DNA from 3 places in the Clostridium sediminicola genome. Region 2 is predicted to be linked to each of the others. Evidence: riboswitches for the same ligand, from Rfam matches in the RefSeq annotation. Region 2 holds a riboswitch; each other region holds the start of a gene.
What was found. Region 2 has a riboswitch for thiamine pyrophosphate ahead of thiC (phosphomethylpyrimidine synthase ThiC). Riboswitches for the same ligand answer to the same signal wherever they lie in the genome.

Region 1 (7,731 bases), on a different contig from region 2:
CTGGTTGTGGTAAAAAAGACAAGGAACAATCAACTCAAGATTATTTAAATGGTGAAGTTAAAATGGAAACTATTCACTGGTGGGGAAATTATGGTGGTAGTAAGAAATTTTTGATAGAGATAGTAAACGAATTTAATCAGACTATCGGAAAAGAAAAGGGGATATTCATTCAGTTTAGAAACTATGAAGGTACATATTATGAAAATACCATTGAGGTTGCATGTAATGCAGGTGAAGGACCAGAATTGATTAAAGTCAATAATGAAATAAATAAGTTTGCGGAGATAGGATGGATTTTACCTATTGATGATATGCCAGGTGGTAAGGAGTTCTTAGCAACACATAATCAAGATGTTTTGTTACCGATAACTCATGTAGTGGAGGGAAAAACATATAGAGTACCTATAACAAAAATATCTTATAGAGTAATTTATAATAAAGATTTGTTCAAAAAAGCAGGAATTGTTGATGAAAATGGGGAAGCAAAAGAACCTAAAACATGGGAAGATGTTAGAGAATATGCGAAAATTATAACAGAACAAGGTGAAGGTGTTGAATACGGATTAGGAGTTCCTCTGAAATGGGATTATTATATAACTAATGGTATAATACCACAATCTGTTGCTGCACTAGGAATTGACCAAGGATTTAACATGAATACAGGAAGATATGAGTGGAGTAAATATAAACCAGTATTAAAAATATTAAGTGAAATTTATAAAGAGGGAAGCTGGTTTCCAGGAGCAAAATGGAATAGCAATGACGTGGTTAGGGTACAATTTGCTGAAGGAAAAATTGGTATGTTAACAGCTGCTAGCTGGGATGTAGGTGTATTCACAACTCAGTTCACTACAGATATTGATTGGGCAGTCGTAAAACCATTAGTAATTGATTCTAATAAACAATATAAAGAAGTTTTACAAACAGGAAGTCTTGTATGCATAGGGCAAGCTGCTGAATATAAAAAGGAAAAAACAATGGAAGCATATAAGTTTATAGTTAAAGCAGCGTTAGCAAAAGCTTACGAGACAGGAATGCATATACCATATTCAGATGATATTGAAGGGATAGTTATAAAACAACCAGAGACAGAACAACTTAAATCTTTTGCAAATACACCTAATTCATATTTTAGAAAACAGGTACCTACTACAGCTTTAAGACTAGAGGGGGATGACTATTCAGAAGTATTTACCAATATACTACTTGGAAAGATAGATATAGATAGAGGGTTAGATGATTTAGAAAAAAGATATAATGAATCATTAGATGAAGCAATAAAAGAAGGGTTAGATATAAATCTTTATATAGATAAAGATTTTGATATTAAAGTTAAATAATTTTTGTAATAAGTGATTAAAAAAATAGGGAGGATTGATATATCTTGAATCGTCCCTATTTTTTTAGATAACCTGTCTATTTTTCATTAAGCTTCCATGATTTCATAAAACTCCAGCTTACAAAATACAACAATCCAGTCACTATCATTGTAGGAAGGGTAGCCCCTAGTATAAAATCATACCTTATAAATACATAGTATAATGAAACACCTATAATCCATACAACAACAGCACCTATATTCAATAAAAGTTTTTCGTCAACTTTTGTTCTTACCTTGATGATAAAGTAATCAGTTAGTAAAATTGAAAATAATGGAGCAAAAACTGAGCCTATCGCATACAAGAAAAAGTCGTAATTTTCAATAGCAAATACTAATGATATTAATGTACCTATAACTGTCATAAATATAGAAACTTTCTTTTCATTAAGTTTAGGCATAAGATTTAAAAAAGTAACCCCAGCAGAATAAGCATCCATAAAAGTAGTTGTTATTGTAGATAAGAAAACAATTCCGAAGGCTGTAATTCCAAGATTTGCAGCTAACATAATAGCTGATGGATCTGGATTTTGAGTAACAATAGCAGCACCTAGACCAATAACGTACATCCATGAGCTTCCTAAAAAATAACCAATAAAACTACCGTAAGTACCAGCTTTTTCAGATTTTGCAAATCTAGTATAGTCTGCGATTAATGGTAACCAAGAAAGTGGCATTACCACAGAAAGTTCTAGGGCTCCTCCGAATGAAATAGAATTATCACCTATGCTACTAAACAAGCTTTGATTAGAAAATATAACTGATGCAAGCACAAGAGTTAAACCAAACAATAAAACAACGGCTATAACATTTAATTTCTTAAAACTTTTTATTCCAAGGAAAATCCAGAAGCAAATACATAATCCGATTAATATAATCCAAAGGGATATGTTATTAATGTTCCATAGAGTATCGCTTATCACATTTAAAGATAGAGCAGCTGATTTAATCATTATAGCTGTCCATCCCAATAATTGAAGTACATTTAAAATAGAGAATAAATAAGTGCCATATAGTCCAAAAGAAATTCTTGTTGAGGTAATCGCGGGTATTCTCTCACGAGTTCCTATAATTCCACCTAAAGCTAAGATTACTGTACCTATAAGATGTCCAATTATAATAGTTACTAAACCAATTTTAAAACCAAGAGGAGCAATAAATCCCCCAGTTAATATTTCAGCTATTGATATAGAAGCTCCGCACCATAAAAATGCTAAACTCCAAAAAGATAATTTGTTTTCATTATTTGCCATATTATATACCTGCCTTTTTGTATAATCATTAGAAATAATTTGTTTATTAATGTAAGCTATCTTTTAGCTTTAGAATTTTCATTGAATCTAATGTCTTTATCAATATATAAGCAATGATACTTCCAACTGTAGTACTGAGTAGAAAAGGTATAACAAAGAAAAATAAAGCAACTGATTTACCCATAAATAAGGTAGCAACAGGGTATGCGATAATCCCACCAATAATTCCTGTTCCCAGTATTTCACCAAATACAGCAATTAAATATTTTTTAGTATGTTTGTACAACATAGCTGCAAGGAATGCTCCAATCATAGAACCAGGAAAAGCTAAAAGAGAACCAGTACCTAAAATATTTCGCATTAATGAAATGCAAAATGCGATAGATACACTATAGATAGGCCCGAGAGTGATTGCTGAAAAGACATTGATGAAATGCTGCACAGGAAAACATTTTGAGGCACCAACAGGGAAAAAAATTAAACTTCCAGTTACGATGCCAAGTGCAGTTAATAGTGCTGAAAAAACTAATTTTTTGGTTTTCATAAGAAATTCTCCTTTTCAATAACAGGAGTTGAGAGTTAACCTTCAAACAAATATATCAATTAATATTTTAACTAAGGTAATAAGAGTGAAAGAGTTTTTATGGAAGTGAAATAAAAAAACACAAATCCGTAGATTTGTGTTAGAAATTACATTTTCATAAACAACGTCCTACGCTGGCATTATCCAGATCAGGTTAAGGGTCTAAGAATTTAATTCTTACTCTCAGCTGGAATTACCAGCTCCCCTGTGTTAAAATTTACTATTTTATTATAAAATTATCTTAGCATAGCTCATGATTTTAATCAAGAAAAAATTGCGAAGCGGTTCTAAACTATTTTAGTCGTCCAGGACTCACAGTTCCATACGTCGGTTACTATATCGTTATAGAATTCTGGTTCGTGGCAGATTAAAAGAATGCTACCTTTGTATTCTTTTAGTGCACGTTTTAGTTCATCTTTGGCATCTACGTCAAGGTGATTAGTAGGCTCGTCTAGAACAAGTATATTTGATTCTCTGTTTATTATTTTACATAATCGAACTTTAGCTTGTTCACCACCACTTAAGACTAGCACTTTACTTTCTATGTGTTTAGTTGTAAGACCGCATTTTGCTAATGCTGCACGGACTTCGTACTGAGTATATGAAGGAAACTCTTGCCATACTTCCTCTATACAACTATTATAATTAGCTTCTTTTATCTCTTGTTGAAAATATCCAATATGCTGATGGTCGCCTAGTTCAACTTCACCTGAAATGGCAGGAATTTCACCTAAAATACTTCTAAGTAAAGTTGTTTTTCCTAGACCGTTAGCACCAACTAAAGCAATTTTTTGTCCACGTTCCATAAGCAAGTTCAAAGGTTTAGATAGAGGTTCATCATATCCAATTACTAAATCTTTAGTTTCAAAAATTAGTTTATCTGGAGTTCGTGCAGGTTTAAAGTTGAAAGTTGGTTTTGGTTTTTCTTTATCTAGTTCTATAAGCTCCATTTTATCTAATTTCTTTTGTCTAGACATTGCCATATTTCTTGTAGAAACTCTAGCCTTATTTCTAGCAACAAAATCTTTTAAATCTTCGATTTCTTTCTGTTGCTTTTTATATGCTGCTTCTACTTGTTTTTTTCTAGCTTCATAAACTTGTTTGAAGTTATCGTAGTCTCCTACATAGCGATTTAGTTCCTGATTACCCATATGGTAAATTAGATTGATTACACTATTCAGGAATGGAATATCATGAGAAATCAAGATAAATGCATTTTCATATTCATTTAAATAACGTTTTAACCATACAATATGTTGTTCATCAAGGTAGTTTGTAGGCTCGTCCAAAAGAAGTATATCAGGCTTTTCTAGTAGAAGTTTAGCTAATAATACCTTAGTTCTCTGTCCACCACTCAATTCTTGAACTTCTTTATCTAAACCAATATCATTCAATCCTAAACCAGAAGCAATCTCTGTAACCTTAGCATCGATTATATAAAAATCATTATGATCAAGAATATCTTGGATTGTACCCATTTCTTCCATCAATTGTTCAAGTTCATCTGGGTTAGCATCGCCCATTTTGTCACATATAGTTGTAACTTCTTTTTCTAAATCAAAAAGATATTTAAAGGCACTTTTTAGTACATCCTTTATAGTTGTTCCACTTTGTAGTGATGTGTGTTGATCTAGATACCCAACTCTTACACGCTTAGACCATTCGATGGTTCCGTCATCGGGCTCTAATTTACCTGTAATTATATTCATAAAAGTAGATTTACCTTCACCATTTGCACCAATTAAACCGATATGTTCTCCTTTTAAAAGTCTAAAGGATACATTATCAAAAATAGCACGATCTCCAAAACCATGACTTAAATTCTTTACTGTTAAAATACTCATTATTTGATTCCTTTCTTAATTATATTTATGCTTTGCAATAGATTATTTTATTAAATTCTATGATTAACTAATTTAATAGAGATTTTATTAAAAACTATGTTCTACTAGATACTAATAGAAAGACACATATTAAATTATATAATAGTTACTTAGCATTTTAAAGAAGAATATATAGTATAATTTTATATAAAAACTAGTGACTTAAGCTACTTTAAAGTGACATTGGGGTAGTGTATACTAAAAATAGGAAGTATGTAAATTTTCTGGAGGAAGTAAGATGGGTGATGGGAGATATTATTCAACGCATCAATTTTGTACTATTATTTTTTTAACAATACTCATTATTTTTTTAATTATTAGTACAATGCTTAGCGTATATAGAAATTTTGGGAGCAAAGATAGTAAGTACGTTTTATCTATATATATTTTATCAGGAGCATTACTCTTTTTAAGGTTTGTAGAAGAAGTTATTATATCTGAATACATTGCATATATAATAAAAAATATTGAAAGTATGATTTTTTTGGTTATAAATTATATGTTACTTGGTTATTTGCTAAGGTATGTTATTAGTAACTACTACAAAATCACAAAAAAATTTATACAATTAGTTAATATTTTTTCATGTATGTTTTTTTCAATACTTCTACTAATGTCACTTTTAAATAGTAAGTTTATTATAAAAGAATATTCCTTTTTTTCAATTAGGTTTGGAATAGGATATATGATTCTTTTATATGTTGCTTTTTGGTTGATATTGATTTCAACTAGCTTTATTTTCCTTCGAAAGCCAGATAAAGATTTTGATACAAAACTTTTCAATAATAAGAAATTTTCTATTGCTATTTTTATTTTTTGGATAATACCGCTTTCAATTTATATCTTAGGAATATTACTCCATTCTTATAATATTATCGAACTTTTTATGTATTTGCTATTTTTGATAGGGTTTAATCTGATAGCTAATTATTTAAGACCTTATAGAATAACATCATCAATTTTTTATAATGTAAAAGACTTAATTCTTGATTATGTATTTATTATTGATATTAATGGAAGTGTAATTCATAAGAATAATAGTGCAGAATTATCAGAAGTTTTTCAAAATGTAAAGAAAATTGATGTAGATAATTTAGAACCATTATTTAAAAAGAAAATAATGATAAGAAGTTCATATAATAAAAAATTTATTAAATATTTAGATGAAGGAAGTAACAAATATTTTTCTTATAACATTAAAAATTTAAAAAATAAAGATGAAATAGTTGGCAGCATTATAACTTTTATAGATATAACCAAACTTATTAAAATGTTAGATAATTTAAAAAAACAACAATCAGATACAGAGAAAATAAATGAAAAATTGTATCATTACTCAAAAATCGTTTATAGATTAGAAAAGGAAAAAGAGATAAACATGCTTCTCGACCAAATAGCAGTTAATCAAGAAAAGTCAATGCATGAATTGAGAAATCATATACAGGAGTTAATTCAAGAACAGGATAAAGAAAAATTTGCTCTTGATATTGAGCATATAATTTTGGATGCTAAGAAAGATTTAGCAGATGTTAGAAGTGCTGTTTCAGCATATATGCAATATTATGGAGGATAGAATAATGAAAATTATAATAGCTGATGATCAAGTATTGTTAAGAAAATCAATAGGACAATTAATAAGCAGTGATCCTGATATTACTGTAGTGGACATGGTTGGAACAGGTAAAGATGCTATAGAATCTTGTAATAAGAATATGCCTGATATAGTTTTGATGGACATAGAAATGCCACATATAGATGGGATTTCAGCCTTGAAAATGATCAAAGAAAAGCACCCAAATATTAAAGTTATTATTTTAACCACATTTGATAATACGGATAATATAATAGAGTCATTTGTAGGAGAGGCGGATGGATATGTTGTTAAAGATATTGACTGTGAGGAATTAATAGCAACTATAAAATGTGTGAATTATGGACTTACTGTTATACACAACAGTGTAAAAAAAATTATGATTGATAGATTTAAGAAGATGAGTAGCAATAAGAGAGTATATACGGATATTCTTTCTTTAGAAGAAATAGAAATTATTAGATTAATTGTGATGGGAAAAAGCAATAAAGAAATTGGAGGAAGTTTTAATTATACTGAAGGTACAGTAAAAAATAAAGTGAGTAGAATATATGAAAAATTAGGCATAAGTGATAGATTACAGTTGGCAGTATATGCAGTAGAGAATGGTATTGAATAGAGGTATGATTGTGGATTATTTATTAAAGTATGAAATAGCTACTATATGTATTGTGCATATAATCGCTATTATAATTTCTATTATTGCATTTATGATTTTTTATATGAAAGTGAATAGAGACCAATCTTTGAAGGCTTTTTTAGTTATGCAGATTAGTATGATATTATGGATGGTTTTTAAGATATTTAAAACAGTAGCTCCTACTGAAAATTTAAGGTGGAGTTTTATTGTTGGTTATTATGCCTGTGCTTGTGTTTTAGAAATATCATTTTTGGAATTTAGTTATGCTTATTATAAAGGTAATAGAATTCCCAAAATGGTAAGAAAGTTTATTTATATCTTACCTATTATGCAGTTTTTGTTTATTTTAACTAATCCATATCATTATTTGTTTTACAGTAGCTATGATTTTTGGGGAGATAAG
Region 2 (7,731 bases):
TAAGGTCGCTGAACTGAAGTATGGTGTAATTCCACAAATCGAAGAGGAAATTCAGCAAAAGGAAAAGAGAATAAAAGAAAAGGGAGAAAATTCATTACTAAAAGAAGAAGTAACTGAAAATGAAATTTCTCAAATAGTTTCTAAGTGGACTGGAATTCCTGTTTCAAGATTAATAGAAGGCGAAAGAGATAAACTCCTTAGACTGGAAGATGAATTACATAAAAGAGTAATCGGTCAAGAAGGAGCAGTAATCTCAACTGCCAATGCTGTAATTCGTGCAAGAGCAGGACTTAAAGATATAAAAAGACCAATAGGTTCATTTATATTCTTAGGACCAACAGGTGTAGGTAAAACAGAACTTGCAAAAACCCTTGCAAGAACATTATTTGATAGTGAAGAGAATATCATCAGAGTAGATATGTCTGAATACATGGAAAAATACTCAGTTTCAAGATTAATAGGAGCTCCTCCTGGGTATGTAGGTTACGACGAAGGTGGTCAATTGACAGAAGCAGTAAGAAGAAAACCTTACAGTGTAATTCTATTTGACGAAATAGAAAAAGCACACGATGATGTATTCAACATATTTTTACAAATTCTAGATGATGGAAGGTTAACTGATAATAAAGGAAAAACCGTTGATTTCAAAAATACTATAATCATAATGACTTCTAACATTGGTTCTTCCTATTTATTAGAAAACAAAGAAGAAAATGATATCGAAGAAAATATTAAATCACAAGTAATGGATACGCTAAAAAGAAGGTTCAAACCAGAATTCCTTAATAGACTTGACGATATAATAATGTTTAAACCTCTCTCCATTACACAAATAGAAAAAATAATTGATATTTTCTTAGAAGAAATAAAAGAAAGACTATCAGAAAGAGATATTTCCCTAAACGTCTCCGAAAAAGCAAAAGTGCTATTGGCAAAAGAAGGGTATGACCCCGTTTATGGAGCAAGACCGTTAAAAAGATATATCCAAAATGCCCTTGAAACATCAATAGCTAAAATGATTATAAAAGGTGAAGTTTATAGTGGGAGCAATATCGTGGTTCAGGACAATAATGGACAATTGGTATATAAAGTTGAAGAGTAGTCTTTAATCATGCACAGTGCACAATTATTGATACCTTTCACTATGTGAAAGCTTAAAACTAAATAAAATATAAAAAAACTAAGCTTACAAAGTAAACTTAGTTTTTTGCTAGTCTTCTCTCAAAATATTAATATTCTCTCCATCAATAACCTTATTCATATTTCTAACGGCACACATTTTGCCGCACATTGTACAGGTTTTTTCATCATGAGGTATAGATTCTTCTCTATATTTTCTTGGCCTTTCTGATTCAAGAGCAAGATCGAACATTTTTTCCCAATCCAAATCTCTTCTAGCATCAGCCATTTTATTGTCCCAATCTCTAGCACCTTTTATGCCTTTTCCAATATCACCAGCGTGTGCTGCAATTTTTGTTGCAACGATACCTTCTTTCATATCATCTAATGTTGGGAGTCTTAAGTGCTCTGCTGGAGTTACATAACAAAGGAAATCTACACCAGCAGCAGCGGCAACTGCACCACCAATTGCATTAGTAATGTGATCATATCCAGGAGTAACATCAGTAACTAAAGGCCCTAGAACATAAAATGGAGCACCATGGCATAATTTTTTTTCTAAAACAACATTTGCTGCGATTTCATCAATTGACATGTGACCAGGTCCTTCTATTATAATTTGGACATTTCTTTCCCATGCTTTTAAAGTAAGCTCACCTAAAACCATTAACTCTTTTATTTGAGCAGCATCTGTAGAATCAGCAATACAACCAGGACGACAAGCATCACCTAGGCTGATGGTAACATCGTATTTTTCACATATATCTAGGATTTTATCAAAATGTTCATAAAAAGGATTTTCTTTATTATTTAATTCCATCCATGCATAAATTAAAGAACCTCCTCTAGAGACAATATTTAGTTTTCGCTTGTTTCTTTTGAAAACAGCAGCTGTTTCACGAGTTATACCTGCATGAATAGTCATGAAATCAACACCATCTTCTGCATGTTTTTCAATAACTCTTAATAATTCATCTACAGTCAAATCTTTTAGTTCTTTATCATAGAAGCCTACAGCATCATACATTGGAACAGTTCCAATCATTGCAGAGGATCTTTGGATTAATTTATTTCTAAATTCCTCAGTTTTTCCATAGCAACTCAAATCCATAATAGATTCAACTTTCATTTCTATGGCTTTATCAACCTTTTCAAGTTCTTTATCAATGTTACAACAATCTTTAGAGATACCCAAATTTACATTGACTTTTGTTTTGAGTCCGTTACCTACCCCCTCAGGTTTTATGCTTTTATGATTTTTGTTAGAAGGTATTGCTACTTGTCCCTTTGCAATTAATTCTCTTAATACTTCAATGTCCATGTTCTCTTTCTTTGCTACAATTTCCATTTCCTTTGTAATAATGCCCTTCTTAGCGGCATCCATTTGTGTTGAATAATTCATTATTAAAAAACCCCCTTTTTTTCTAATGCGTAATGCACAATTGTGGATACCTTTCACTAACGTGAAAGATTTTGATTTAAAGCTTTTGTAATTAAAAAAGAGGAAGCATTTTCAGCTTCCTCATAATACAGAGACAAACATTACACAAATTAATAGTTGTAGTTGTCTGTCTATAGATAATTCTTACGTAAACTAAATAGTCTACAATGAAATAAAAAAAACACCCAAACTAAAGTTTGCGCGTTATAGTTTTTGTAGAAATACTGCACCCAAATTAATTAAATAATTCATAAAAATGAAGAATATTTATTTAATTCTGTGCTGTACATTGCTAACTATATATTACGAACTTTACTTCCCTACGTTAGAATTATCTAAATCAGGTTATGAGGGTAAGAGAAAATATCTCAGTCTCAGCTTGTTAAACAAGCTCCCCTAGTAACAAATTGTATTCAATTTTATAAAATCTAATTTACATGAAGAATTATAACATATAAAGAAAATAATATCAAATTTATAGACAAATTGTTAATAAACAATTTCTAATTTGTAACAAATTTGAAACCTTTTTAACATAGAATAGTGTATAATGATAGATAAACTACTGCGTAGATTTATCTATATCAATGCATGATTCATAATTAAGGATTCCTTTTGCGATAGCAAAAGTACAGATTTCCAATCTGCGAAGCAGATAAAGGCTTAGTTGAAGATTTTCTGCAAGAAAATCAACATTAATTGTGCATTGTGAATTGAAAAGGAATGGGGGATTATATTTGTTATTTGTTAATGATTTAACTAAAAAATACGATGATTTTACAGCTGTTGATAATATAAGTTTTGAAGTCGATCCTGGAGAAATTGCAGTTTTACTTGGGCCTAATGGAGCAGGTAAAAGTACAACTATTAAGTGCATTACAGGACTTTTGAAGTATGATGGAAATATTAAGATAGGTGATTTTGAAAATAAAACAGTAGAAGCAAAAAAAATATTTGCATATATTCCGGAGACACCTGCTCTTTTTGATATGTTAACTGTGGAAGAACATATGGAGTACATTGCCCATGCTTATAAAGTTGGGGAATATAAAGAATATGCTGAAGAATTATTGGAGAGATTTGATTTAACAGATAAAAGAAAAAAATTAGGAAAAGAGCTTTCTAAAGGTATGCAACAAAAGGTGAGTATATGTTGTGGACTTATTGTGAGGCCAAAAGTTATTTTATTTGATGAACCTATGATTGGACTAGACCCTAAAGCAATCAAAGAATTGAAGAAAGTCTTTGTGGAACTTAGAGAACAAGGATGTTCTATTTTAATAAGTACGCATATCATAGATTCAATAGAGGAAATTTGGGATAAGGCATTAATAATGAATAAAGGTAATATTGTGCTTTCAAGAACTAGACTTGAAATTGAAAAATCAGGGGAATCTTTGGAAGAAAGATTTTTTGAAGTGACAGAAGGTAAGGAGGGATAGTATTGTCTTCTTTGTTTTATATAATGAGGAAAAGTTTTAAAAATCATTTATTAGATTTAAAGAAAAAACCATTGGCATTAATAGGATATATTTTAGGAGCTGCCTTTTTTATAGGTATGATAGTAATAAGTTTTATCATGCCATCAAATTTAGTCTCAAAGGCATCACCTGAAATTTTTGGGATGATTGTAACAGGTCTTTTAGTAATAGGAACATTATTACTTATAAAGGCTGCTGTGAAAAATGGTGGAACGTTTTTTAGACAGTCTGATGTTAACTTAGTGTTTACATCCCCTGTGTCTCAAAAAAAAGTATTGATATATGGATTTATAAAACAATTATATAGAACAATATTTTTCTTGTTTATATTTGTTTTTCAAATCCCAAATATAAAGAACAATTTTGCATTGTCTAATGAAGGTATTTTAATAGCATTATTTGCAGTATTTATATATTTGTTAACTACATCTGTTTTATCAATATTAATTTACTCATTAAGTTCAAATAGTAAAATGACAAAGTACATTATTGAAAAAGGTATTAATATATTATTAGCAGCTATTGTAATAGCATATCTATTTTACCTTTACAAGACAAGAGACATGTTTGCAGCAGCCAATGTATTGTTTAATTCACAATTGTTTATGTATTTACCTTTCTTTGGGTGGATTAAAGCACTACTTCTAAGTGCTATCGGAGTTGGAAATGCTACAGTATGGATTAATATGGTTTTACTAATTGGATTTTATGCCGTAGTTGTTGCTATTTTAGTTATGGTTAATACAGATTACTATGAAGATGTGTTAGGTGCTACTGAAAACTATGAGGAAGTTATAAAATTAAAAAAAGAAGGAAAGTCCATGTATGCTGGAATGAAGAATAAAAAGCTTAGAAAAGTAAATTCTAAATTTACAGGTACAGGCGCAAAAGCTATATTCCAAAGACATATGCTTGAATATAGAAAAGCGGGATTTTTATTTATAGATACAAGTACTATAGTATTTTTGGTTTCATCAATTGTGTATTCATTCTTTTTAAGAAGTGTTCAGGGTATTGACACTATACTTTATTTTTCTGTATACATGCTATTTATATTTTCATTCCAAGGAAAATGGATATATGAAAATACTAAGCCGTATATTTTTTTGATACCTGCAAGCTCAGCTAGTAAAGTTTTCTATGCAACACTAGCTGATAATATAAAACACTTTATTGATGGTATAGCATTATTTTTAGTAGCGGGGATAATTAAAGGAGCGGATCCAATAACTATTTTGTTATGTATAATAGTTTTTACAACCTATGGGTCAGTGTTTATTTATGGAGATGTTTGGGCAAGAAGCATTTTTGGCTCTGTACACAGTAAAAATTTAGAAGTATTTTTTAAATTCTTACTTGTAATAGTCATAACTATTCCAGGATTGGCTGCGAATATATTGATCTTAGTTTTTTTAAGAGATTTAGCTACAGCTAAATACCTTGGATATCTTGCTATGATCGCATATAATATTTTACTTTCAGGAGTATTGTTGATGGTTTCAAGAAGTGTATTTGAAAAACTAGAAATGAAGTAAATTTACAAATAGTTAATTGAAAAAATATGGAAATGTGGTAAAATATTCTTAGTGCGTGGGACAAACTTCCCGAATGCAGAAAAGTTGTTAATGTATTCGGGACAAACTTCCCATGTGTTTTTTTTAATAGTTTGTAGAAAAATAAACTAAAAAAATATTGTGTTTATTGTAAAAAGTTTAGGAATTTACATGATAAATATTAAAAAAAGTGATATAATATTCTTGAATGAGTTATCAGTTGGTACTAAGATGAATGGGAATTGGATAGAATATAGTATATGATTTAATTATTTGGCAAAGATAGCCTAGAAGTAAAAAGGTATAAACTTGAAACTTCTATTCTAATCACATATAAAAATGAGACCTGAGCATATGCTCAGGTTTTATTTTTGTGTTATATTTTATTGATTGAATCAGTTATAAATTTCATTCTTTTGAATTATTATCTTATGTTGAAAGATAGATTTGTGGCTTAATCATGATATAATAAGAGAAGATAGAAAAATAGAAATAGAAGAGGATGTAAACATAAAGTGGTTGTTTATATGAGTAACTGGAACTAACAGAGGAGGACTATTGTGAAAAGAACAGCAATACTGTTAATAACTTTGGCGCTAGCAATATCAGGCTGTGGAAAAAAAACTAATGATTATAATATAGAAAATAAAAATGGAGTTAGCCATGCAGAAATGGATAATGATTTAAAGGATTCCGCTAAAATTGAGGAAGAAAAGGTTGGTACCACATTAAAAGCTACTAAAGTACATTCATACAGAGATAATTATCAGGAGCAGCTCTATAATGAATACTTATATTATATTGACAAAGAAAACCATATTTCCAAAATAAACGAGGACACGGGTAAAGTGGACAAGGTTCTAAGGTCTAATGAGAAGATTCAAGATTTTACTATAAATAATGATAGAATTTTTTATTATGTAAATGAAGATTCAGTAAATAGACTCTATTTTATTGATATAAATGGAGGGAATATAAAAAAATCTATTGAAAATATAAATAGCGAACTTTCAGAAGAAGAATCACTTTTAGATAAAATTCTTATTAATGATGATGATATTTGTTATATAAAAGATAATGATATTCGTATAGCGAGTATTTCAAAAGGGACAATAAAGAGCTTACTTGAAGAAAATAAATTTATTGTTAAGGAACTTATTGATATAAAAAATGATAAACTCTATTTTAGTGCGACTCAAGGGGATAAATTATTAGTTTATACTATGGATACTACTGGAGAAAATCTTAGAATAATAACTCATTATAAAGAAGAAACGAAAAACTTGTCAGAAATATTCAAAATTTATGGTGATTACGTATATTACATTAATACGGATAGTGTAAGTAGGTTAATCAGGATGAATAAAAAAGGCGATAAAAAGAATGTTTTTACAGGTTATGATATTAAAATGTTTACAGTTGAGAATGATTTCGTTTATGTTTTAGATGGTTCAGAAGGTGCCATTAATAACTTGTTTGTATCTTATACTGATGGAAAAACAAAGTTAATAGATGATGAAGTTGTTAGTTATGATGTAGTGGAGGGTCAGATATTTTATATAAAAATAAATGAGGAGTCTAAGTGGGGAATTTATAAAAGCAATCTTGATATTGAAACCAATATTCTTGGAGAAGAGCAACTTATATTACTAGACCAAAACGAATATATTAGTGAGATGAAGGCTGCTATAGGATATGTCTATTATATATTAAAGAATGGAACTCTATGTAGATATAATGTTAGCACAGGAAGTGTAAAGGAAATTGCAAACAATGTATCACAACTGCAGCGAATAAGAGGAGCCATATGTTATGGTAGTTTACTTGTTGACACATTATATTTGAATAGTATTAATGTTGAAACCATTAAAAATATTGATGAAACACAATTAATTAGTTTGATTAATGATTTTGATAAAGCTTGGGAAGATTATGTAAATGAAGTAAACGAACATATAATGAATTATATCGTGCCACAAAGTCCTGTAACTAGGTATATTACAAGATTTGATAGAAATAATATAACAGAAGAGTTTTTAGATATTTCAGTCATTGATATAAGAATAGATGGCGATGGTGCAGAAATAGATGTGGATGAAAAATTAAAGAAAATTACTCGTGGAGAAGAGAAAATTAT
Region 3 (7,731 bases), on a different contig from region 2:
TTTAGATAATAAATTATTATATATTGCGTAAGAGGAGAGGGATTATGAAAAGTTCACCAGTAAAAATATCTATTATAGGTGCTGGATTTGTAGGGTCTACTACTGCGTTTACTCTTATGAATGCAGGGTTAGCTTCAGATATAGTTATGGTAGATATAAATAAAGAAAAATCTGTTGGAGAGGTTTTAGACTTGTCACATGGAGCTTCATTTGTTAAGCCTGTTGATATAATTGCAGGAGATTATCAAGATACTTTAGATTCGGATATAGTCATTATCACTTCAGGTGCTCCCCAAGAACAAGGAGAAACAAGATTAGATTTAATACATAAAAACTATAAAATATTTAAAGATATTATTCCAAAGGTTGCAGAGTATTCTCCAAATTCAATTTTGTTAGTGGTGTCAAACCCTGTAGATATACTAAGTTACATAACATATAAGTTGTCTGGATTTCCAAAAGAAAGAGTAATTGGTTCAGGTACTGTATTAGATACTTCGCGATTTAAATACCTTCTTAGCAAAAAACTAAATATTGATGCAAGGAATGTACATTCGTATATTATGGGAGAGCATGGTGATTCTGAAATAGCAACATGGAGTTTAACTACTGTGGCAGGTATGAATATAAATGAGTATTGTAAGAATGTTTGCAGGCAATGCGATGGTTTATCCAAATACAATATACATCAAGATGTTAAAAATGCAGGTTATGAAGTGATAAACAGAAAAGGTGCCACTTATTATGCGGTGTCTTTAGCAGTTAAAAGAATTGTTGAGGCAATAATAAGAGATGAAAATTCAATTCTAACCGTATCCACTATAATAGAAGGGGAATATGGTATTGATGGTATTTATCTTGGAGCTCCAGCAATAGTTGGCTCATCAGGAGTAAAAAAACTATTAGAAGTGCCTTTAAATGAAGAAGAGCTAGAAAAATTGCGAAAATCAGCTGAAACTTTGAAGAAGACTCTTTTAAAGCTAGATTTTGAATAGTTACTGCGTAGAGAATCTATTTTAGCTTCTAGCAATGTTTTACCAGTGTTGATATTAATATTTCTTTCCTTTTGCGATAGTAAAAGCACCTTATTCCAGTTAGTGAAGCTAACGAAAGCTTAAATCATTAAAGATTTTCTGTAAGAAAATCAACCTTTACTGTAGACTGTCAACTATAAATTGCGAAGAAAAGCGCTTCGCAATTTATAATTACTTTCCTCTAAAGTAACTGCACTTAGTTTCTCTACAGCCATGAGGATGCCGGTGATTATCTTTGCAAACAATATGTATTTCATGTGGAAGTTTTATATTTAAATGTTTTTCTGCAAGATAACAACTCTCAATTAAAGATGTGCGCATAAAATTTTTACAACAACAAGGACCTGTTTCATTAGCTATAGCATCAATTATATGAGAAACGACATGCATAGTAGTAGCAGTTTCTTTGTTTTTAGGGCATGCTGCTCCTAGTATAACACTAAAACAAGCTCCTATAGCTGGTGCTATTCCACAAATTCCTGTTAAACCACAATAGGCACCTATGGCTTGTTTTTTTGTACGATTTAATGCTTCTCTAATTTCATTATCTGTAATTTTAATTTCTCCATGATTTCTTATAGCTGTTAAAAAAGAACCAGCAGTAATCCATGCATGTTCACAGCCTAACATAGGGATAGAAGATATCTCTAATATTTTTTCTGCAATAATTAAAGGGTTAGATTCTTTTGAAGAAAGAGATAATTTTTGAATCAAATCGAATGAATCCTTACCATGACAATCATCACAAATATAATGGTTATTAGAACAATAAACATATCCTATTTCTTTTTTACCACATCTTATACATAGAAACTCTTTTCCAATATCCAAATACTCAAGTTTATTATTACAAATCAAACAATTTTCTTTACTCTGTCCAAGGTATTCACCTATACCTTCTTCATTAGGACCTCAACAAGATTGAGTATGCTTTAGTTTATCATCATTCATGATTTTCCTCCCTTAAATAAATTGCGAAGAAAAGCGCTTCGCAATTTATAGTGATAAGTTATAAGTGATAAGTGACAAGTTGAGGATACCTTAACTTGTCACTTGTCACTGTTTTAGTTCGTAGTTTATTTCATATCTTTTCTTTATTATAATTGAATCATCGTTTCAAATCCAACCATTTATTAATACGCGAATGTTAAGTTTTCTATAGAAACAGCAACAGGTTTTGATAAAAGCCATTGATTTGTAACAGTTGAATCATAAAAGAATAATGCACCGTTTGTAGGGTCTTGTCCATTAAGTGCTTCATAGGCAGCTTTTACAGAGTCTGCAGTTGCAGGTTTATAAATATGACCATTAAGGACAGGTGTAAATTGGTAATACCCATTTATTGTTTGGTAAATAACAGAACTTATTGAATTTGGAAAGCTACCACTTTGAACTCGATTTATAACTACTGCACCAACAGCTACTTTACCGGCATATGGTTCTCCTTCTGCTTCAGCAGTTATTAATCTAGCCAGTAAGTCTACATCACTTTGAGAATAATTGATTACTCCTGAAGGTGGTTTTACGCCTGGTATATTTAATGTTTGCCCTGGATAAATATAGTTATTCCAAATATTATTTGCTTTTCTTAGATTATTAATAGATACTCCATATTTTTTTGAAATTAAGTAAAGAGAATCGCCACTTTGTACTTTATGAGTTTCACATGATACATAGATAGCTTGTCCAGGATAAATACTTGTACTTTTTAAACCGTTATCATTCATCAAAATAGTTGAAGAAGTATTAAATAGAACACCAATTTTATATAATGAATCTCCAGGTTGAATTTTATAAGTTGCTGCGAAAACATCATTTGTTGAGAAAAAAGAAATGCCTACTGTTAAAGCACTGGCTAAAAGAATAGTTTTCAAACTTTTAAATTTTATCATTTGTATCCTCCTAAGGTTTGGTAAAATATTTAATCATAAATAGATAGTAAGTAGTAAACTATCATAGAAAAAATGAGGGGTCCCGGCAATCTACGGGAATAATCGACGTCAAAGTCATTTTATAATAAAAAAATTTCTTAATCAATGGAAGTTGTTTGTAGTTGTAGCAATATAAAGAGTTATGTGAATTATATAGTATAAATAATATATAATATTAATTTTTTATGAACGAGGTGTAGATAGGAGTACTAAAGAACTAGTGGACAGTATTATGGTTTGTATTGCTTCAGAAATAAATATTTTGTAAAGGGGCTTGACTATTTTTGTGGAAAATTCTATAATTTAGTTATAATTTAATATTCAGGGGAGCTTGTGCAATCAGGCTGAGATGATATCTAATGCGATGAATACCCTCAAACCTGATCTGGATAATGCCAGCGTAGGAATATGTTTTAGCGTATTTTAGCGTGTTGCCTAATTGGGTAACACGTTTTTTTTATGTAGTTTTTAGAATATCAAAATATTACAAGGGGGAACAAAAATGAACATAGCGATTATTTTAGCAATTATTTTCACACTGGCAATATTAGTAGTAAGTATCAAAAGATTGAGAGGATTTAAATTTGAGGCAAGAGTGATTTCAAGAATTGGTCTTGTGGCAGCCATAACCATAGTTCTTTATATGATAAAACTAGTACCATTTCCACAAGGTGGAGGGTGTAGTTTATTATCTATGCTTCCAATAATGATTCTTGCTGTAGTTTTTAGCACTGAAGAAGCAATAATTTGCGCAATAATTGTTGCTAGTTTAAAAATAATTATTCAGCCACCATATTACCCACTTCAAATACCATTAGATTATTATGGCTCAATGATGGCCATTGCTTTTACACCAATGTTTGGAGTTTTTAAGAAATCAGAGTTAGTGGCTGGAGCACTTACTGCATCCGCAATATCAATATTTTTTAGTATATTATCAGGGGTTATTTTCTTTGGAGAATTTGCGCCGGAAGGTATGAATGTATGGCCTTATTCTATTATCTATAATGTATTAGGGTCTGGTGTAGAAGCAATACTATGTGTTGTTGTACTAGCAATAATACCTTTAACAAATTTAAAAGTGTTACAACTAAGAAATTGAGGTGAGAGTATGAGTTTTTCAAAACGACTAGTAGAAGATGAAAGAGTTTTAAAGTTCTATGAGGATTATATGAAACATCCTTTTATTAGAGGATTAAAGGACGGAACATTGGACAGAGGTAAGTATAGAAACTATTTGATCCAAGATTCTTTATACCTTAAGGACTATGCAAAAGTTTATGCACATGCATTCTTGTTAGTTAATAGGGTAGAAGACTTACAATTTTTACATACGTGTATAGGAGTAGTAATGTCTGATGAAACCAATATGCATATAAAATATCTTCACGATTATGATCTTGATGTATACAAAGTTGATGATATGGTAGTAAAACCTGCCAATAGAGAATATTTAGATTATATGCTAAGCTTTGCGGAGGGTGGGGATATAAAAGAAATATTTATGTCTGCGCTGCCATGTACTTTAACATATGAATATATTGGGAAAACATTAAAACAAGAATGTGGTGATAGTTTATCAAATAATTATTATGGTCCATGGATTGAAGCTTATGCAGGAAAAGAATTTGAAGAGTTTAGTGTAGAATCATGTAAGTTATTAGATAGAATTTGCATTGGAATTGATAAAGAAGAGGAAGAAAAATTGATAAATATTTTCCTTGAAGCGTGCCAGCATGAGATGAACTTTTGGGACATGAGCTTTGAATAAAAATAAATTAATTTGTTTTATAAAGTAGAGAAGGAGTGATTAAATGTTTAAAAAATTATTAGAGAATCTAAAGTTAAATCCACCGCTAGTGCATAACATAACAAATTATGTTACTGTAAATGACTGTGCAAATATTGTTTTGGCAGCAGGGGGATCACCTATAATGGCTGAGGGAGTAGATGAAGTAGAAGATATTGTTTCAATAAGTAATGCTCTAAATATTAATATAGGAACACTTAATGCAGCAATGATAGAATCTATGGTAAGAGCAGGAAAGAGAGCTAATGAACTAGGTTTACCAGTAGTTTTAGATCCAGTGGGAGTAGGAGCTTCTAAGTTAAGAAATACTGCAGTAAAAACATTAGTTGGAGAAATAAATTTTTCTGTTATCAAAGGAAATATGTCAGAAATAAAAGCTTTAAACTCAAATTCAAAAAATACAGGTGGTGTTGACGTACAAGAGGATGATGTTATTGGAGATAATAATATCGATGAATCTATTGAATTTATAAAAAAGGTCTCTAGAAAGTTTAATTGTGTTATTGTTGCTACAGGGGCTATTGATATTGTTACAGATGGTGAAAAAGTAGCTTTGATACGTAATGGTCATGAAATGATGTCAAGAATTACTGGAACAGGTTGTATGACAAGTAGTGTTATTGCAACATATTGTGGTCCAAACAGAGATGATATTTTTGGAGCTACTGTTATGGCTATTACAACAATGGGGTTATCTGGAGAAAAAGCTTATGAAAAGGTAACAGCTAGAAAAGAAGGAACAGGTTCTTTTAGAACATATTTAATTGATGGAGTTAGTTTGATGGAGTTGGAAACTTTAAAAGAAGGTGCTAAGATTGAAAGTAGATAAAAAATCTTTATTACTATATCTTGTGACAGATAGAAGCTGGTTAGGAGAAGATAGCTTAATTACTCACGTTAAGGAGAGTTTAATCAATGGAGTTACGTTTCTACAGTTAAGAGAAAAAGATTTAGATGAAAATAGTTTTTTGAATTTAGCTTTAGAAATAAAGGATTTAGCTAAAGAATATGCTGTTCCTTTTGTAATTAATGATAATATAGATATTGCCTTAAAAAGCAATGCTGATGGAGTACATATTGGACAAGATGATATGTCTATAGATAAAGCTAGAAAAGCTATTGGTGAAGATAAGATATTAGGTGTTTCGGTAGGAACAGTTAATGAGGCTATAGAAGCCGAAAAGTTAGGAGCAGATTATTTGGGAATTGGTGCAGTATTCTCAACAGATACAAAAAAAGATGCAGGAGCGGTTACTTTTGAAACACTAAAAAATATTTGTCAGTCAGTTGATATTCCTATAGTTGCAATTGGTGGAATTAATAAAGAGAATGTTTCATCATTAAAAGGTAGTGGCATTGATGGGGTAGCAGTAATCTCAGCTATTCTAGCTAAAAAAGATATTGCTAAGGCAACTTGTGAATTAAAAGATATTTGTGAGAGGATTTTTTAGAAGTCAACTGTCAACTGAGAAAAGGGGTGTTTGTATGAAAAACGTATTAACTATAGCAGGTTCTGATTGTAGTGGAGGAGCCGGTATACAAGCAGATTTAAAGACGATAATAGCTAATAAATGTTATGGAATGAGCGTAATTACAGCATTAACGGCACAAAATACAACAGGGGTTTATGGAATAGAAGCTTGTTCAGTTGATTTTGTAAAGAATCAAATGGATTGTGTTTTTACAGATATTTTCCCTGATGCAGTAAAAATTGGAATGGTATCATCCATCGAGATTATAGAAGCAATTGCAGAAAAGTTGAAAGAGTATAAACCTAAAAATATTGTTATTGACCCTGTAATGGTTGCAACTTCAGGATCTAAACTTCTTGACGAAGATGCAATACATAAGCTTTTAAATAAATTAATACCACTTGCAACGGTTATTACTCCTAATCTTTTTGAAGCAGAAATCTTGTGCGGATTTGAAATAAAAAGTTCAGATGATATGATAAAGGCAGCTGAAAAAATTGCTGGAAATTATGATGGTCATATATTAATCAAAGGTGGACATCTTGAAAACAATGCTAATGATTTATTATTCTCTAATGGAGACATACATTGGTTTGAAGGAGAAAGAATAGAGAATTCTAATACCCACGGCACAGGATGTACATTATCTTCTGCAATTGCTAGTAACCTTGCTTTAGGATATAGTGTTGAAAAAAGTATAGGAAATAGTAAAGAATATATTACTGGTGCATTAAGAGCAAATTTAGATTTGGGAAAAGGTAGTGGACCATTAGATCATTCTTATAGAATTTGATTTAAAAACAATGATGTTTATGTTGTAAATTTAGAGAATCCAATTTTGGATTCTCTAAAATACAACAAAATATGTTATTTATTATAAAGTTTAGATATAAAACTATTATACGCTTAGCGATTTATAAAAATCTCCCTCTTTATTTTTGTATAGGAATTTATAAATTTTTTTAGCAATTTTATACTTATCAAGTGCAGTTATATCAACACATTGCAGTGTTGTGTAAAAATTTTACACTAATTTTTAAATTCCATCCTTCAGCGAGTAGAAGAAGCATATATAGCGTAAAAGTCATCTTAACAAGCTTTAGAAATTCTTATTTATTTTCGTAATATATGCGTTAAGAAAAATTATTGTTTGAGTGCAACGAGTTATAATTTTTTAGTATATATTTAAGAAAATAAATTAGAATTTCTTAGTGAAGTGGAGTGACTTTCTAGCTATATATGCCTTTGTTCATCATTCCTTCAATTTGGTTAAAGGGTATTTTAAAGGTTACAAATCCTGCAGCATAAGGACCTATTTCATAAGGGGGAAAGTATATATACAAATTTTCATCGTCCAAATAGAAGGGTTGATCTTCTTTTATACTTTTAAAAGAATCCTTAAAGATATACTCGTACTGTGGATCAGTTTCAATCATATTTTTAATGATTTTATTTAATTCTCCAACCCAATACACACCGCCCAT

Region 1: it holds a riboswitch for thiamine pyrophosphate, as region 2 does, so the genes downstream of both, thiW (energy coupling factor transporter S component ThiW) here and thiC (phosphomethylpyrimidine synthase ThiC) in region 2, are expected to answer to the same signal.
Region 3: it holds a riboswitch for thiamine pyrophosphate, as region 2 does, so the genes downstream of both, ACQ3F0_RS00245 (energy-coupled thiamine transporter ThiT) here and thiC (phosphomethylpyrimidine synthase ThiC) in region 2, are expected to answer to the same signal.

The regions. Positions count from the first base shown of each region.
Region 1 is NZ_BAABMF010000006.1:80,474-88,204, reverse strand. Features, by position in the region: gene ACQ3F0_RS12075 (ABC transporter substrate-binding protein) at 1-1,340, shown strand, start outside; gene cytX (putative hydroxymethylpyrimidine transporter CytX) at 1,417-2,631, opposite strand; gene thiW (energy coupling factor transporter S component ThiW) at 2,678-3,175, opposite strand; TPP riboswitch at 3,323-3,431, opposite strand; gene ACQ3F0_RS12060 (ABC-F family ATP-binding cassette domain-containing protein) at 3,502-5,058, opposite strand; gene ACQ3F0_RS12055 (hypothetical protein) at 5,336-6,670, shown strand; gene ACQ3F0_RS12050 (response regulator) at 6,675-7,307, shown strand; gene ACQ3F0_RS12045 (sensor histidine kinase) at 7,318-7,731, shown strand, end outside.
Region 2 is NZ_BAABMF010000027.1:33,750-41,480, forward strand. Features, by position in the region: gene clpB (ATP-dependent chaperone ClpB) at 1-1,102, shown strand, start outside; gene thiC (phosphomethylpyrimidine synthase ThiC) at 1,211-2,521, opposite strand; TPP riboswitch at 2,861-2,968, opposite strand; gene ACQ3F0_RS24395 (ABC transporter ATP-binding protein) at 3,298-4,002, shown strand; gene ACQ3F0_RS24400 (putative ABC exporter domain-containing protein) at 4,005-5,576, shown strand; gene ACQ3F0_RS24405 (DUF5050 domain-containing protein) at 6,155-7,731, shown strand, end outside.
Region 3 is NZ_BAABMF010000001.1:48,398-56,128, forward strand. Features, by position in the region: gene ACQ3F0_RS00230 (L-lactate dehydrogenase) at 45-995, shown strand; gene ACQ3F0_RS00235 (DUF5714 domain-containing protein) at 1,206-1,985, opposite strand; gene ACQ3F0_RS00240 (cell wall hydrolase) at 2,168-2,926, opposite strand; TPP riboswitch at 3,278-3,389, shown strand; gene ACQ3F0_RS00245 (energy-coupled thiamine transporter ThiT) at 3,468-4,067, shown strand; gene tenA (thiaminase II) at 4,077-4,736, shown strand; gene thiM (hydroxyethylthiazole kinase) at 4,780-5,604, shown strand; gene thiE (thiamine phosphate synthase) at 5,582-6,226, shown strand; gene thiD (bifunctional hydroxymethylpyrimidine kinase/phosphomethylpyrimidine kinase) at 6,261-7,040, shown strand; gene ACQ3F0_RS00270 (WG repeat-containing protein) at 7,477-7,731, opposite strand, start outside.